DNA from 3 places in the Micromonospora chokoriensis genome. Region 1 is predicted to be linked to each of the others. Evidence: riboswitches for the same ligand, from Rfam matches in the RefSeq annotation. Region 1 holds a riboswitch; each other region holds the start of a gene.
The links. Region 1 has a riboswitch for cobalamin ahead of cobN (cobaltochelatase subunit CobN). Riboswitches for the same ligand answer to the same signal wherever they lie in the genome.
Positions count from the first base shown of each region.

Region 2: it holds a riboswitch for cobalamin, as region 1 does, so the genes downstream of both, GA0070612_RS16500 (acyl-CoA thioesterase) here and cobN (cobaltochelatase subunit CobN) in region 1, are expected to answer to the same signal.
Region 3: it holds a riboswitch for cobalamin, as region 1 does, so the genes downstream of both, GA0070612_RS18135 (acyl-CoA thioesterase) here and cobN (cobaltochelatase subunit CobN) in region 1, are expected to answer to the same signal.

Region 1 is NZ_LT607409.1:4,461,833-4,466,821, reverse strand. Features, by position in the region: gene cobN (cobaltochelatase subunit CobN) at 1-3,236, opposite strand, end outside; cobalamin riboswitch at 3,497-3,673, opposite strand; gene GA0070612_RS20570 (MBL fold metallo-hydrolase) at 3,991-4,707, shown strand; gene GA0070612_RS20565 (hypothetical protein) at 4,719-4,989, opposite strand, start outside.
Region 2 is NZ_LT607409.1:3,499,675-3,504,663, forward strand. Features, by position in the region: gene GA0070612_RS16495 (recombinase family protein) at 1-598, opposite strand, end outside; cobalamin riboswitch at 917-1,133, shown strand; gene GA0070612_RS16500 (acyl-CoA thioesterase) at 1,329-1,775, shown strand; gene GA0070612_RS16505 (LysE family translocator) at 1,779-2,405, shown strand; gene GA0070612_RS16510 (ABC transporter substrate-binding protein) at 2,461-3,381, shown strand; gene metE (5-methyltetrahydropteroyltriglutamate--homocysteine S-methyltransferase) at 3,468-4,989, opposite strand, start outside.
Region 3 is NZ_LT607409.1:3,900,398-3,905,386, forward strand. Features, by position in the region: gene GA0070612_RS18125 (copper chaperone PCu(A)C) at 1-118, opposite strand, end outside; gene GA0070612_RS18130 (copper resistance CopC family protein) at 184-2,316, opposite strand; cobalamin riboswitch at 2,446-2,659, shown strand; gene GA0070612_RS18135 (acyl-CoA thioesterase) at 2,845-3,291, shown strand; gene GA0070612_RS18140 (superoxide dismutase) at 3,655-4,263, shown strand; gene GA0070612_RS18145 (superoxide dismutase) at 4,269-4,529, shown strand; gene GA0070612_RS18150 (zinc-dependent alcohol dehydrogenase family protein) at 4,706-4,989, shown strand, end outside.

The sequences.
Region 1 (4,989 bases):
GTCAGGTGACGGACCATCGCCACCATCCCGCCGTGGTACTGGAAGTAGTCGTCGGAGTCGACGATGTCGTGCTCGCGGGTGTCCTGGTTCTTCACCGCCACCGAGATCCGGGCGAAGGAGCGTTCCATGTCGGCCCGCGCCTCCCGCCCGTCCAGGCCCCGGCCGTAGGCGTAGCCGCCCCACACCGCGTACACCTCGGCGAGGTCGGCGTCGCTGCGCCACGTCCGGGCGTCGATCAGCGGCAGCAGCCCGGCGCCGTACGCCCCGGGCTTCGACCCGAAGATCCGCGCGGTGGCCCGCCGCTCGTCTCCGTGCTCGGCGAGGTCGGCGTCGACGTGTGCCCGCAGGTAGTTCTCCTCGGCCGGCTCGTCCAGGGCGGCGACCCGCCGGACCGCGTCGTCGAGCAGCGCCACCACGTGCGGGAACGCGTCGCGGAAGAAGCCGGAGATGCGCACCGTGACGTCGACGCGGGGTCGGCCCAACTCGGCCGTGGGCACCACCTCGACGCCGGTGACCCGCCGCGACCTGTCGTCCCAGACCGGCCGGCAGCCCAGCAGCGCGAGCACCTCGGCGATGTCGTCGCCCTGGGTCCGCATGGCGCTGGTGCCCCACACGGTCAAACCCACCGATCGGGGGTACGCGCCGGTGTCGGCGAGGTGCCGGGCCAGCAGCGAGTCGGCGAGGGCCACCCCGACGTCCCAGGCGTTACGGCTGGGAATGGCCTTCGGGTCGACGGAGTAGAAGTTACGGCCGGTGGGCAGCACGTTGACCAGGCCCCGGGTGGGTGAACCGGACGGGCCGGGCGGCACGAACCGGCCGTCGAGCGCGCCGAGGGTGTGGGTCAGCTCGTCGGTGGTGCGGTCCAGCCGGGGCACCAGTTCGGTGGCGGCGAAGCGCAGCACCGCGGCGACGTCCGGGATCGGCTGCCCGGTCACCTCCGCGACCACCGCGTCGACGGTGTCCACGGTCCAGCCGAGCGTCTCCATGCCGACGACCAGCCGCCGGGCGAGGGCCTCGATCAGGTCGACCGCGTCGGCGGCGGTGCCGGCCGGACCGTCCACCACGTCGGTCAACGCGCTGGGTAGCGCCAGTCGTTGCCCCGGTGACGCGAGCAGCTCCTGTTCGTCGAGGCCGTACGCGACGGCGAGGGCCTGCCGCAGGCCGGGCAGGGCGTGTGCGCCACCCCAGATCTGCGGAGCGCGCAGCACGGCGAGGACCAGGTTGACCCGGGGCTCGCCGGTGGGCGCGTCGGCGAGGATGTGCAGGCCGTCGCGGATCTGCACGTCCTTGACCTCGCACAGGTACCCGTCGAGGTGCAGCACGAAGTCGTCGAAGTCGTCCGCGTCGGGCATCGCCTCGGCGTGCAGGTCGTGGTGCAGTTCGGCGGCGCGCACCAGGTCCCAGATCTGCGCCCGGACGGTGGGCACCTTGGCCGGGTCGAGGGCCTGCACGGTGGCGTACTCGTCGAGCAGTTGCTCCAGTTTGGCCAGGTCGCCGTAGGTCTCGGCGCGGGCCATCGGCGGCACCAGGTGGTCGATGACCACGGCGTGTGCCCGCCGCTTGGCCTGGGTGCCCTCGCCCGGGTCGTTGACGATGAACGGGTAGACCAGCGGCAGGTCACCGAGGACCGTGTCGGGCGCGCAGTCGGCGGCCAGGCCGAGACCCTTGCCGGGCAACCACTCCAGGGTGCCGTGCTTGCCCAGGTGCACCACGGCGTCCGCGTCGAAGCCGCCGTCGGAGGCGGGCGTGGCCAACCAGCGGTACGCGGCCAGGTAGTGATGGCTGGGCGGCAGGTCCGGGTCGTGGTAGATGGCGATCGGGTTCTCCCCGAAGCCGCGTGGCGGCTGGATCAGCAGCACCACGTTGCCGAAGCGCAGACCGGCGAGCACGATGTCCCCGCCGTCGGTGTACAGCTCGCCGGGCGGCTCACCCCAGTGCTCCCGCATCCGCTCACGCAGCTCGGCCGGGACCTGGTCGAACCACCGCCGGTACGTGTTCCCCGGTATCCGGGCCTCGGCCGCGGCCAACTGCTCCGGGGTGAGCCACTCCACGTCGTGCCCACCGGCGGCGATCAGCGCGTGGATCAACGCGTCCCCGTCGGCGGGAGGCGGCGCGTCGCCCAGGTCGTAGCCGTCCTCGGCCAGCGCGGCGAGCAACCGGACCGCCGAGACCGGAGTGTCCAGCCCGACGGCGTTGCCGACCCGGGAGTGCTTGGTGGGGTACGAGCTGAGCACCACGGCGACCCGCTTGTCCGGGTTGGGGAGGTACCGCAGCCGGGCGTGGCGCACCGCGATCCCGGCGACCCGGGCGGCCCGCTCGGGATCGGCGGCGTAGACCGAGAGCCCGTCGGAGTCGATCTGCTTGAACGAGAACGGCACGGTGATGATCCGGCCGTCGAACTCGGGGATGGCCACCTGCATCGCGGCGTCCAACGGGGACAGCCCGGCGTCGCTGTCGGCCCACTGCTTGCGGGTGCTGGTCAGGCAGAGCGCCTGGATGATCGGCACGTCCAGGGCGGCCAGGGCGCCGACGTCCCAGGCGTCCTCGTCGCCGCCCCCGGAGGCGTCCGCGGCGACCGCGCCGCCCGCCGCGAGGACGGTGACCAGCAGGGCGTCGCAGCGGGCGAAGAGCCCGAGCGGGCCGGATCCGGTGGTCAGCCCCCGCAACGAGCCGCAGAAGATCGGCAGCGGGTTGCCGCCGGCCGCGCGGACCGCGTCCGCGAGCACGTCGACGAAGCCGGTGTTACCGGCCAGGGCGTGCGCCCGGTAGAAGACGATCCCGACGGTGGGCTGCTCCGGATTCGTCGGGTACTCACGGTGCACGCCGTACGCCGGGGTGGGTGTGGGCGGATTGAACCCCTCACCGGTGAGCAGCACCGTGTCGGAGAGGAACCGGGCCAGCTGCCCCAGGTTGTCCGGCCCGCCCTCGACCAGGTAGGCGAGCGCCTGGGTGACGACCCCGGACGGCACCGTGGAGATGGCCATCAGCTCCGCGTCGGGCAGCGCCTCACCGCCGAGCACGACGGTCGGCACGCCGGTGGCGAGCACCGCCGCGAGGCCGTCCGGCCAGGCCTGTCGACCACCGAGCAGGCGTACGACGACGAGGTTCACCCCGTCGAGCAGGGCGGGCACCTCGTCGGCGGCGACCCGGGAGGGGTTGGCCAGCCGGTAGTCGGCGCCGCTGGCGCGGGCGGCCAGCAGGTCGGTGTCGGCGGTGGACAGCAGCAGGATGCGCACGGCGGGCTCCGGGGAGTGACGCCCCGGCCACCACGAGGGTGACCGCGACGATGCGGGTGGGTGCGGCGTCAGCCGGTACGACGGCGGGGCGGACGGCTCGCGGGCGCGAGCGGCGGGGCCGATCGGCGGCGGGCGGCGCTCAGCTCAGCGGGGCGTGACCGGTCGCGGGGACGGTGGATCGCCCACCGTGCGAGTGACGACGAAGCTCGTCGATGAATGAGACGCCGTGCGTCATCGGGTCCTCCTCGGGTGTCCACGCCCTGGGGTACGTCCCGACGGCCGAAGTATCCTGGCTTCCGGATCGACGCTCTCCCCCGGCCTTCCAACCGCAGACACACGGCCGTGGCGCACGAGGGGGGATCACTCCCCGGTGACAGTGGCGGGACCGCGTCGGAATCGCACCGACTTCCTTCACTGCCGTCAGGCCGCGAATGCTGCCACACCCTTCCGCCGCGGGTCAACGCCGCTCCGACCCGGCCCGACGGCCGCCATCCATCGAGCTTCAGCGATTGCCGCGACGGCGGATGCGCGCTGTGGCAATGCCCCGGATGAATGCCCCACGCCCTTTGCTCTGCATACCCATACGCGCCGGGCACGGACCGTCACCGGTGCCTACAGGTATGCAGAGCAAAGGATGAGTAAACCTACTCTGGCCTGCTCCGATCGTCCGGCGGGACGGTGCCGGGCGGCACCGTCCCCTACGATCGGCGCACGCCACAGCAACGTCCACGGTCAATCTCGGAGGTCGATCACGTTGGTCGCCCCGCAGTTCCACCACCTGGCCGGCCGTGTCTGGATCTGTCCGGGCGATCCCGACCCGGAGGCCGTCCAGGCCGGCGTCGCCGTCGTGGTCGACGAGCGCGGCAGTGTGATGATCGACGCCGGGCAGAGCCCCGCGCACGCCCGCGAGATCCAGATCGCGCTCGCCGCCGCCGGGCTACCGCAGCCACGCTGGCTCGTCTACACCCACCACCACTGGGACCACGTCTGGGGAGCCTGCGCCTGGCCCGGTGTCGAGATCGTCGGGCACGAGGCGGCCGTGCCGCTGCTGCGCGCCGAGGCCGCCCGGCCGTGGAGCCACCACTACCTGGACGAGCAGGTACGCACCGACCCTCGCCTCGGCCCGAGCTTCCGGGCGCGGGCACGGGCTGTCGGCTCCTGGGAGGACTTCGCGGTCCTCCCACCGACCCGGACCTTCACCGATGCCGACGAGTTGCCCGCCGGCGTGGGGCTACGGCACGTCGGAGGTCGGCACGCCCCGGATTCGACGGTCGTCCTGGTGCCCGACTCGGGTGTCATGGTGTTGGGCGACTGCTTCTACCCACCGCCGGCCCACCTGCGCCGACCCGAGGACGGCCTCGACCTGGGCCTGGTCCGACGACTACTCCACGACGACTACCACTGGTACGTCTCCAGCCACGCCGAGCCGATGACCGCTGAACAGGCCCGGTCAGCCGTCGAGGACGCCTGAGCAGGCGAGTCTCAGCGGGCGTGGCGTTCCGGGTGGGCGCGGTTCCACACCCGCATCCGTTCCGGGTAGCCGGTGCGGGCCGCCTCGTACAACGGCACCGCGTGCTTGCGGGCGATGGTCCCCGCCGCCCGGGGCGTACCGGTGCGCCGGCGGATCCACTCACCGTCGTGGGCAATCGCCACCACCGTGGTGTCCGTCGCCGTGGTCTCCGGCTCCAGGTAGAACTCCACGCCCCGCCGGCTGGCGACGAACGCCTCCAGCGCCGCGAGGTCCTCGCGGGTC
Region 2 (4,989 bases), 960 kb from region 1:
CGGCGAGCCGCTGCTCGAAGATCCACCGGACGTGGGGTGCGGTGGCAGGGTCGGGCTCCAAGCGGTGCAGGCGTCGTCCCCAGGCGGCGTGGGCGCGGTTCGGATGAGGGCCGGCGTCGGCGAGCCGGTAGCCGTAGGGTGGCCGGCCGCCGAGGTGTCGGCCCTGCAACTCTGCCTGAGCGCGCATGGCCGCGGTGGTGCGATGCCGGGCTCGGGACACCTCCCGGTGGGAGTGCACACCGAGTAGGTCCAGTAGCGCCATCTGTCGGGGGTTGTCGAAGTCCACCGGCCCGTAGGTTTCTGGTAGCCACAACTGCACGCCGTGGCTGAGCAAGGTCGGAGTCAACTGCTCAAGCTGCTGGCCGTGGAAGGCGCGCTCGTACTCACCGACGACGATCGCGTCGAACCCGCGTGCCGAGCCCATCAGGGCGTCGAGCAGCCGTGACGCCTGCGGCCGGTCCGGCCAGGGCACCCGGCGGGAGACGCCCTCGTCGAAGAACTCCACCACGATTCGGCCATGACCGGCGACCAAGTCCTCGGCAAAGTTGCGCTGCCACCGGCACGACGAGGCCCGATCCTGGAAGTGGACGGTGGACATCCGTCCGTAGAACGCGAACCGCAGTCCATCCGCAGCCCGGGTAAACCGTTGTGGCCGTAGCTTCCGCTGCCCGACGGCCCAGGATGAAAGGGTGCTCCGTTCGGGTTCTGTCATCGTCCTCGTCGCCATAGGACCTCCACGATCGGGAGATGCTTGCGGGGAGGTATGAGTGTTGTTCGTATAAGCCTGCGGCAGGCGGACAGGGTGTCCGGCTCGCGCGGATGGGCTAGACCTCCTACCCTCCCAGGTTGATCGTCGAGTGGTTCAATCCGTTAATGCCCGGGAGTCCCGGCATCTGAGCAGGTCATCCACACGGGCTATGCTTCGGGCGGCGCTGGTTCGCTCGGTCACGAGGTGGCTGGGCGTCGTAAGAGGGAACCCGGTGGGAATCCGGGGCTGCCCCGCAGCGGTGAGTGGGAACGACCGCCGTCATCAGCACTGGGCCAGTGGCCTGGGAAGCGACGGCCAGTAGGGGACCGGCGTGCAGCCGGTCGGGCCCGCGAGTCCGAAGACCTGCCAGTGCTGCGTACACAACCGTGTGCGCTGCCGTCGGCCTCGCGGGTGGGCTGAGCGGGTGACGCGCCGGGAGGTGTGCGCCGGTGTGTCCTCGTCAGCGCGCGCCCGTGGTCCGGCGGTGTGGTTTCCCGAGGGACGGACTACCGCTGTGCACGACACCACCACGATCGCCGGCCGAGCGCCGTCTGCGTCACACCTGACCCTGTCGCAGATCATGGACCAGCACCACACCAACCTGATGGGTACGGTCCACGGCGGCCGGATCCTCAACCTCATCGACTCCGTCGCCGGGGTGGTCGCCGCCCGCCATTCCGATGGGCCTGCGGTGACCGCCGCGATCGACGAGACGGCGTTCCTGCGGGCGGTGCGGGTCGGCGACGTCGTGCACGTCGACGCCCGGATCACCTGGGCCGGCCGCAGCTCGATGGAGGTGGCGGTCAAAGTGACCGCCGACCGGTGGGACCGGGCGGTGCCGCCCACCGACGTGGCAACCGCCCACCTGGTCATGGTCGCCATCGACGACAACGGTCAGCCCCGCGCGGTGCCGCCGCTGCTGCCGGAGACCGATGGGGACCGGCGGCGGTACCGCGAGGCGGAGATCCGCCGCGAGCACCGGTTGGCGCTGCGGCGGGCGCTGCTCGACGGCGCCGAGGAGGGCTGAGCGGTGCTCGGACTCTCCGTTGCGACGCTGGTCGGCTACCTCGCCGCGATCGTCGTCCTCATGGTGACGCCCGGTCCGGACATGATGTTCGTTCTGGCCAACGCCGCCCGTTACGGCACCCGCGCCGGGGTGGTGGCCGCGCTCGGCGTCGCCACCGGGGAGGCGGTGCACATCGCGGCGGTCGTCTGCGGACTCGCCACGGTGATCGCCGCCTCGCCGGTGTTGTTCACCGTGATTCGCTGGGTCGGTGCGGCGTACCTGATCATCCTCGGCGTGCGGGCACTGCGCGGCGCCGGCGCTGCGCCTTCCGGGAGGCCGGAGCAGGGTGGCAGCTCCGGGCGGGCCTTCCTGCGCGGACTGGTGACCAATCTCCTCAATCCCAAGATGATCCTGTTCAGCGTGGCGTTTCTGCCTCAGTTCGTCGATCCGGCACAGGGCAACGCGACCGCTCAACTGGTGCTTCTCGGTGCGGTCTTCGTCGTGGTGCAACTCGCCGTCGATATCGCCCTGGGCGCCGGTGTCGGGCGACTCGGCGCTCGCATGACTGACGGTCGCTTCTCGCGGCGCGTCAACAGGATCTGCGCGGCGGCGTTCGTCGCGCTCGGGGTACGCCTCGCGCTCGGGTCGTAGCGAGGGCCGGTGACCGCCGCCGTAGTCCGGCTCGCGAGGTGGACGTGGCGTGGTCATGCCTGGTAGGCAGGCGGGTGTGCGCATCGTCTCCCTGCTGCCGGCGGCCACGGACATCGTGGCCATGCTCGGCCTGACCGGGCATCTGGTCGGCCGCACGCACGAGTGTGACTGGCCGCCGGGAGACCTGGCCGATGTCCCGACGGTGACGGGGACGTCTCTGCCCGAGGCGTTGACGAGCCGGGAGATCTCGGCGGCGACCGCTGGCGGCGCGCACCGTGGGTCGTCGTTGTACCAGCTCGACGTCACGATGCTGGAAGACCTGAAGCCGGATCTGATCCTGACCCAGGACCTGTGCGACGTGTGTGCGGTCTCCTATGCGCGGGTCAACGACGCGGTGCGGCTGATCGATCTCGATACCAGGGTGGTGTCCCTGGAGGCGAGGACGATCAGCGGGATCCTGGACACGGTCGACGCCGTGGCCGCTTTGACCGACACCAGGGGCAGGGCGGCGGAGATCCGGGCGGACGCCGAACGTCGACTCGCTGCGTTGCCCGGCCCGTCGTCCGACGCGCCGACGGTGCTGTTCGTCGAGTGGCTCGACCCGTTGATGCCGGGTGGGCACTGGGTGCCCGAGCAGATAGCTGCCGCAGGCGGGCGTTCGTTGCTGCTCGGTCCGGGGGCGCACAGCACCCCACACCTGTGGTCGGTCGTTGCCGACCTGGCTCCGGACGTGGTGGTGTTCGGGCCGTGCGGGTTCACACCTGAACGGACCATCGACGAGTTGTCGGTAGCGGCCGGGCAACCGGGCTGGGCTGACCTGCCTGCGGTGCGTCAGGGGCAGGTGTGGGTGGTCGATGGGCCCGCCTACTTCAACCGCCCCGGCCCGAGGGTTGTCGACGGCGCGGAGATCCTCGCCGCCATCCTCGCAGGCCGCCCGGATTCCCGCGCTCGGCAGGTTTCCGTCGGCGCAGGTTGACGAGCCCGTGCGGCCGATGCGGGCATCGGATGCGCGTTCTCGCAAACCACGGTGGGGCGGCAGCGTGCCGCCGCCCCACCGCGCGCTCAGATGAGCGTGCTGCGGATCTCGGCGGCGCCGCTGACCAGGCGGGCCAGGGCCTGCTCGACCTCCGGGTAGCCGCGAGTCTTCAGGCCGCAGTCGGGGTTGACCCAGAGCCTTTCGGCGGGCACCGCGGCGACGGCGCGGCGTAGCGCGTCGTTGACCTCCGCCTGTTCCGGTACGCGGGGTGAGTGGATGTCGTACACCCCGGGGCCGACTCCCCGGTGGTAGCCGGTGGTGCGCAGGTCGTCGAGGATCTCCATCTTCGAGCGCGACGCCTCGATGCTGGTGACGTCGGCGTCGAGGGCGTCGATCGCGGGAAGGATCTCGCCAAACTCGGAGTAGCACAGGTGGGTGTGGATCTGGGTGGCGTCGGCGATTCCGCTGGTGGCGAGCCGGAACGCCCCGACCGCCCAGTCCAGGTAGGCGCGCTGCTCGTCCTGGCGCAGTGGCAGTGTCTCCCGTAGGGCGGGTTCGTCGACCTGGATGATGCGGATGCCGGCGGCCTCCAGGTCGCGGGCCTCGTCGCGTAGCGCGAGAGCGACCTGGTTGGCGGTGTCGGCGAGGGGTTGGTCGGTGCGGACGAACGACCAGGCCAGGATCGTCACCGGTCCGGTGAGCATGCCCTTGACCGGTCGGTTCGTCAGCGACTGCGCGTAGGTGGACCAGGCGACGGTCATCGGCCCGGTCCGGGTGACGTCGCCGTAGATGATCGGTGGGCGTACGCACCGGGAGCCGTACGACTGCACCCACCCGTTCACCGTGGCGGCGAACCCGTCGAGCTGCTCACCGAAGTACTGCACCATGTCGTTGCGTTCCGGCTCGCCGTGCACCAGCACGTCCAGCCCGAGTCGTTCCTGCACGGCGATGACGTGAGCGACCTCGGCGCGCATCCGCTCGGCGTAGCCGCTGTCATCGAGCCGACCGGCCCGGTGCGCCGCACGGGCCTGCCGCAGCTCCGAGGTCTGGGGGAAGGATCCGATGGTGGTGGTGGGCAGGGGTGGAAGGTTCAGTCGGGCCTGCTGGCTGGCGGCCCGCTGCGCGTACGGCCCGCGCCGTAGGTGCTCGGGACGCAGCGCGTCGAGCCGGGCCCGCACTCCGTCGTTGCGCCAGGCCGCCGGGGTCGCGGGCGAGGCAGGGGGCAGGGCGCCGACGCCGTCGCGCAGGGCGCGTCCGAGAGCGACCACCTCGTCGACCTTCTGCCGGGCGAACGCGAGCCGTGCACGGAGGTCCTGGTCCAGGTCAGGTTCGGCGGCGAGGTCCACCGGTACGTGCAGCAGGGAGCACGAGGTCGACACCGAGACGTGGTCGGCCAGGCCGGTCAGCGCGGCGCCGGTCGCGGCCGCGGAGCGCAGGTCGGTGCGCCAGATGTTGCGCCCGTCGATCAGTCCCGCGACGATCGTCTTGCCGTGCAGCGGGCCGGCGGCGGCGAGCCGGTTCAGGTTGCTTGGCCCGGCGACGAGGTCGATGCCGACCGCTTCGACCGGGGTGCCCAGCAGTGCCGGCAACGCGTCGCCGAGGTCACCG
Region 3 (4,989 bases), 560 kb from region 1:
CCTGCCCGGTCGACGGAGAGTCGGACGATCCGCATCCGGCGGCACCCACCGCCAGGACGGCGGCGGCGATCATGGCGGCCGAGCGGCGGCGCGGACCGAGCGGGCTGGTGCTGGGCATGTGTTCTTCCTCCGATGGTTGCTGCTGGCTGGATGGTCGGCCGCAGCGGGGAGAAAGTTCCAGGCTCAGGGCACGTTGATCGTGTACTCGGCGGTGTGCACCTTTCCGTCCACCTGGAAGTCGAAGAAGGCCCGGTACCGGCCCGAGCTGGGCGCGGTCAGCCAGAACTGGACAGTGCCGTCGACCAGCTCCTGCTCCGGGTGGACGTGCACGTAGCCGAGATCGCCCTCGCGGACGACGACCAGGTGCCCGTACGCGCCCAGGTAACGCTCCAACTGCGCGGGCCCGGCCGCGTCGGTGCGCTGGACCTGGAACTGCATCGGCGCCGTCACCCCCACCGTCGGGGTGCCGCTCATCGACACCGCGTACGGCCCGGCCGTCGCCTGTGCCTGCGCCGGCGGCAGCGCGGCGGGGGTGTGCGCCCCCGGCACCGTGTGGTCCACGCCCAGCACGAGGGGCACCGGCGCGCCGTTGGCCGCGGTCACGGAGAAGTCGGCGTAGACGCGGTAACCGCCGGGTCGGGCCAGCGTCAGGGGGACGCTCCAGGTGCCGTCGGGGGCCATCGTCGGGTGTACGTGCTGGTAGCCGGTCAGGTCGCGGCCCACCACGATCATGTGCAGCGGCTTGTCGTGGACGACCGCGAAGCGGGTCGCCGGCTGCCGGTCGGTCCCGACGATCCGGAAGCGGTAGTCGGCGCGTACCCCGGCGGGTTGAGACCGCTCCAGCGGTTGCAGGGTGTAGCCACCGGCGCTGACCGTCGTCCCGGTCGCCAGTGTCTCGCCCGTCGCGCCGTCACCCCGGTGCGTGTGCGGACCGGTGCCCGCCGGATGCTGGTGCCCGTCGGTCGCGGACCCCGACTGCCCGGAGGCCGGCGGACCGCCGGCCGGCTGCCGGGCGGTGTTCGCCGGGCTCTGGTCGCCGGTGCCGATGCGGGCCAGCCCGAACCCGGCCAGCAGGGCGACCACCAGCCCGCCGACGAGCAGCGCCAGGTGGCCGTTGCTCAACCGGGACCCGGGTGCCGCCCCGGCGAGGTCCGTGTCCGGCCGGGAGCCCGCCTCGACCGTCGACTCGTCGTCGGTGCTGGCGAGGACCTTGGTCTGCTGATCGGTGCTGGCGGGGGCCTTCGCCTCCTGCTCAGTGGGCGTCGGGTCGACAGCGTCGGTGGCCGTCGGGTCGACAGCGACGCCCGTGCGGGCCGTGACGACCGCGTCGCCCGTACGCGCCGCCGGCACGGTGGCCGGTCGCCGCTTACCACCCGTGGGCTTCGTACCGACACCGCTCACCGCACCGGCCGTCCGGCCGGCGGAGGGCTTGGCGGCGGCCGTCTTTCCCGCGGCGGCCCTGCCTGGGCTGGTCTTGCCGGCGGAGCGCCGGTTCGTGGTACGGGCACCGCCGCCGCGTCGACCGGACGTCCCCGATGAGGTACGGCCCCGGCCGGAGGGTTTGCCGGTGGGCGCCGTCCGGCGACGCCAGACGACGAAGCCGGCCACCGCGACGACCGCCGCGATCGCCGCCGCCCAGCCGGCCCAGGCCGGCGCTCCCGAGCCGCTCTCCTCGGCCGACCCGGTCGGCGGGGCAGCCGCAGCCCCGGACGGCGGGGTCACCGGCTGGGCCGAGGCGGTCGGCACCGCCGACGCCTGCCCGGACGACCCGTGCTGCTCGGTGGCGGCCACCAGCGCCGGGTCCGGCTGCGTCGTCGGCGGGCTCCACCCCGTGGGTGCCGCCGTCACCGGCCCGTTGTAGCGGAACGTCAGCGTGCCCCGCACGGTGTCGCCGTCCGAGGCCACCGACAGGTAGCTCACCGAGTACTGGCCCTTGGCCGGCAGGTGGGTGACGGCCACCGTCGCGGGGAACCCGGTGGTGTACTCCCGTGGCTCGAACTGCCCGTTGACCAGGAAGTACTCCCGTACCGGCTGGTCCAGCGGCTTCGGCTCCCCGTACGACCAGCTGTTGTCGACCCGGATGCCGCCCGGAGCGGTGACAGTGAAGAACGCGTTGGGAGCGGCCTTCTCGGTGAAGAAGAGCTGCACCGCCGTCAACGGCTCGGTCACCGTGGCCCCACCCGCCGGCGTGGACATGGCGAGCGTCCCGTGCGCCGAGGTGGGTTGGGCGGACGCGAGCAGAGCGACCGCCGAGGCGAGGAGGAGCGCGAGGACGCCCGAGAGCACCCGCCCCGGAGTCTGAGGGAGACGACGCATCTGAATATCCTGACCGGAGTGAGGCTTTTTTCAAGAGCTGGCGATCTTTTTCCTCACATGGCAAAAGCCGACGAGGCCCCGGCGCTGCCTCCGCGCCGCGCCCCCGGTGCCGCGACTTGCCTGGCCAGCTATGCTGCGGGCGGCGCTGGTTCGCCCCGTCGTGACCGTCGGGGCGTCGTAAGAGGGAACCCGGTGGAAGTCCGGGACTGCCCCGCAGCGGTGAGTGGGAACGAACGCCGTCATCAGCACTGGGCCGTCGGCCTGGGAAGCGACGGCCGGTAGGAGACCGGCGCGACCGGTCCGGCCCGCGAGTCCGAAGACCTGCCTGCGCTGCGCACGCGACCGTGTGCGCCGCCGTCGGCCTCGCGGGTGGGCTGAGCGGGTGACGTGCCGTCCGTCGGCGCGTGCTCGTCAGGGTGTCCGCGTACCGGTGGTGTGGTTCCCGAGGGACGGACTACCGCTGTGCACGACACCGCCACGATCGCCGGCCGAGCGCCGTCGGCGTCGCACCTGACCCTGTCGCAGATCATGGACCAGCACCACACCAACCTGATGGGTACGGTGCACGGCGGCCGGATCCTCAACCTCATCGACTCCGTCGCCGGGGTGGTCGCCGCCCGGCACTCCGACGGGCCGGCGGTCACCGCCGCGATCGACGAGACCGCGTTCCTGCGCGCGGTGCGGGTCGGCGACGTCGTGCACGTCGACGCCCGGATCACCTGGGCCGGGCGCAGCTCGATGGAGGTCGCGGTCAAGGTCACCGCCGACCGGTGGGACCGGGCCGTGCCACCCACCGACGTGGCCACCGCCCACCTGGTCATGGTCGCGATCGACGACGACGGCCAGCCGAGGACGGTGCCGCCGTTGCTACCCGAGACCGACGGGGACCGGAGGCGCTACCGCGAGGCGGAGATCCGCCGCGAGCACCGGTTGGCCCTGCGGAGGGCGCTGCTCGACGGCGCCGAGGAGGGCTGAGGGGGCGCTCGGGCAGCCTGGGCTCGCCGGACCGGCGCAGTAGCGCGGGACGCCGAGGCGGTCGCCCGCGTCGCGCACTCGTCGCCAAGATCCGTGCAACATCAGGGTTGTTGGTGACTCCCACACGTCGGAGGCAGCAACATCCGGGAAGTTGCCCAGATCTCCGTGATGACGTGAGTGACCGCGGGCGATCCGCTCGGCATGGTCGGCGTGTCGAGCCGCCTGCTGTTGGCTGCGACATGGTCGGACGCTACCGCCGACGATCTGTGATCGAACCCGTCCGCTGACACGGTGCGGCCTCTTGTTGCAAGATATTGGCAACAGCCATATTGAGGCAGCATTGAGAGGACGTACTCCCTGGCCGTGTACAACCTGCCCGACCTGCCCTACGACTACGGCGCACTCGAGCCCGCCATGTCCGGCGAGATCCTGGAGCTGCACCACGACAAGCACCACGCCGCGTACGTCAAGGGCGCCAACGACGGGCTCGACCGGCTTGCCGAGGCCCGTGACAAGGGCGACTACTCGACGCTGGTCGGGCTGGAGAAGACGTTCGCGTTCAACCTGTCCGGGCACGTCCTGCACTCGATCTTCTGGAACAACCTGTCCCCGGACGGCGGTGACCGCCCCGACGGTGAGTTGGCGGCGGCGATCGACGAGCACTTCGGCTCCTTCGACGGCTTCGCCGGTCAGTTGTCGGCGGCGACCAAGGGTGTGCAGGGCTCCGGTTGGGGTGTCCTGGCCTGGGAGCCGCTGAGCCAGCGGTTGATCGTGGAGCAGGTCTACGACCACCACGGCAACGTCGGGCAGGGCTCCACCCCGATCCTGGTGTTCGACGCCTGGGAGCACGCCTACTACCTGCAGTACCGCAACGTCCGCCCGGACTACGTGGATCGGCTGTGGAACCTGGTCAACTGGACCGACGTCATCTCGCGTTTCGACGCCGCCCGCGCCGCCACCCCGAAGATCTGATCGGCGTGACCGGGTACACCCCCGAGGCCGCGGAGATCGTCCAACGCGCTGCCGGGGTCATCGCGGCCAAGCATCGCGGTGACCTCGCGGGCGCGGAAGCTCTCATGTCGGCGTTCGGCCCCGAGCAGGCCCGTACCCTCGGCTTCTATCTGCTCGCGGACCTCGCACTGGGCCTGGCCAGGGCACAGAGCGGCCAGTCCATGGACGATCTGGTCCGGGAACTGTCCCTGCTCCTGGCCGAGACCGCCCAGTCACCTCCGGCCTGACCGTCCGCTGGGTTCCGCCAACGGCGGGACCCAGCGGACGTCGCGGCGCCCGTGATCGAGGAGTTGGCCGAGTGCGCCCGCAACTCGATCACGTGGGTCGCCGCCGATGTCGCCCGGGCGGCGACCCGGTTGGATAGCGTCCAGGTGATGTCTCGATCACGGAGGGGCGGGCTGTCATGCGTGCAGCGGTGCTGCGGGAGTTCGACAGCCCGCTGACGGTCGAGGAGATCGATCAGCCCACCCCCGGGGTGGGGCAGGTGCTGGTGCGGATCGTCGCCAGCGGGGTCAACCCCCTCGACACGAAGATCCAGACCGGACAGGCCGCGCACGCGCGGGTCCAGCCGCCCGCGGTGCTGGGGCTGGACCTTGCCGGGGTCGTCGCGGCGGTCGGCGCGGAGGTGACGGGGTTCGCGCCGGGAGACGAGGTGTACGGGCTCTGCGGGGGAGTGGGTGGGCTACA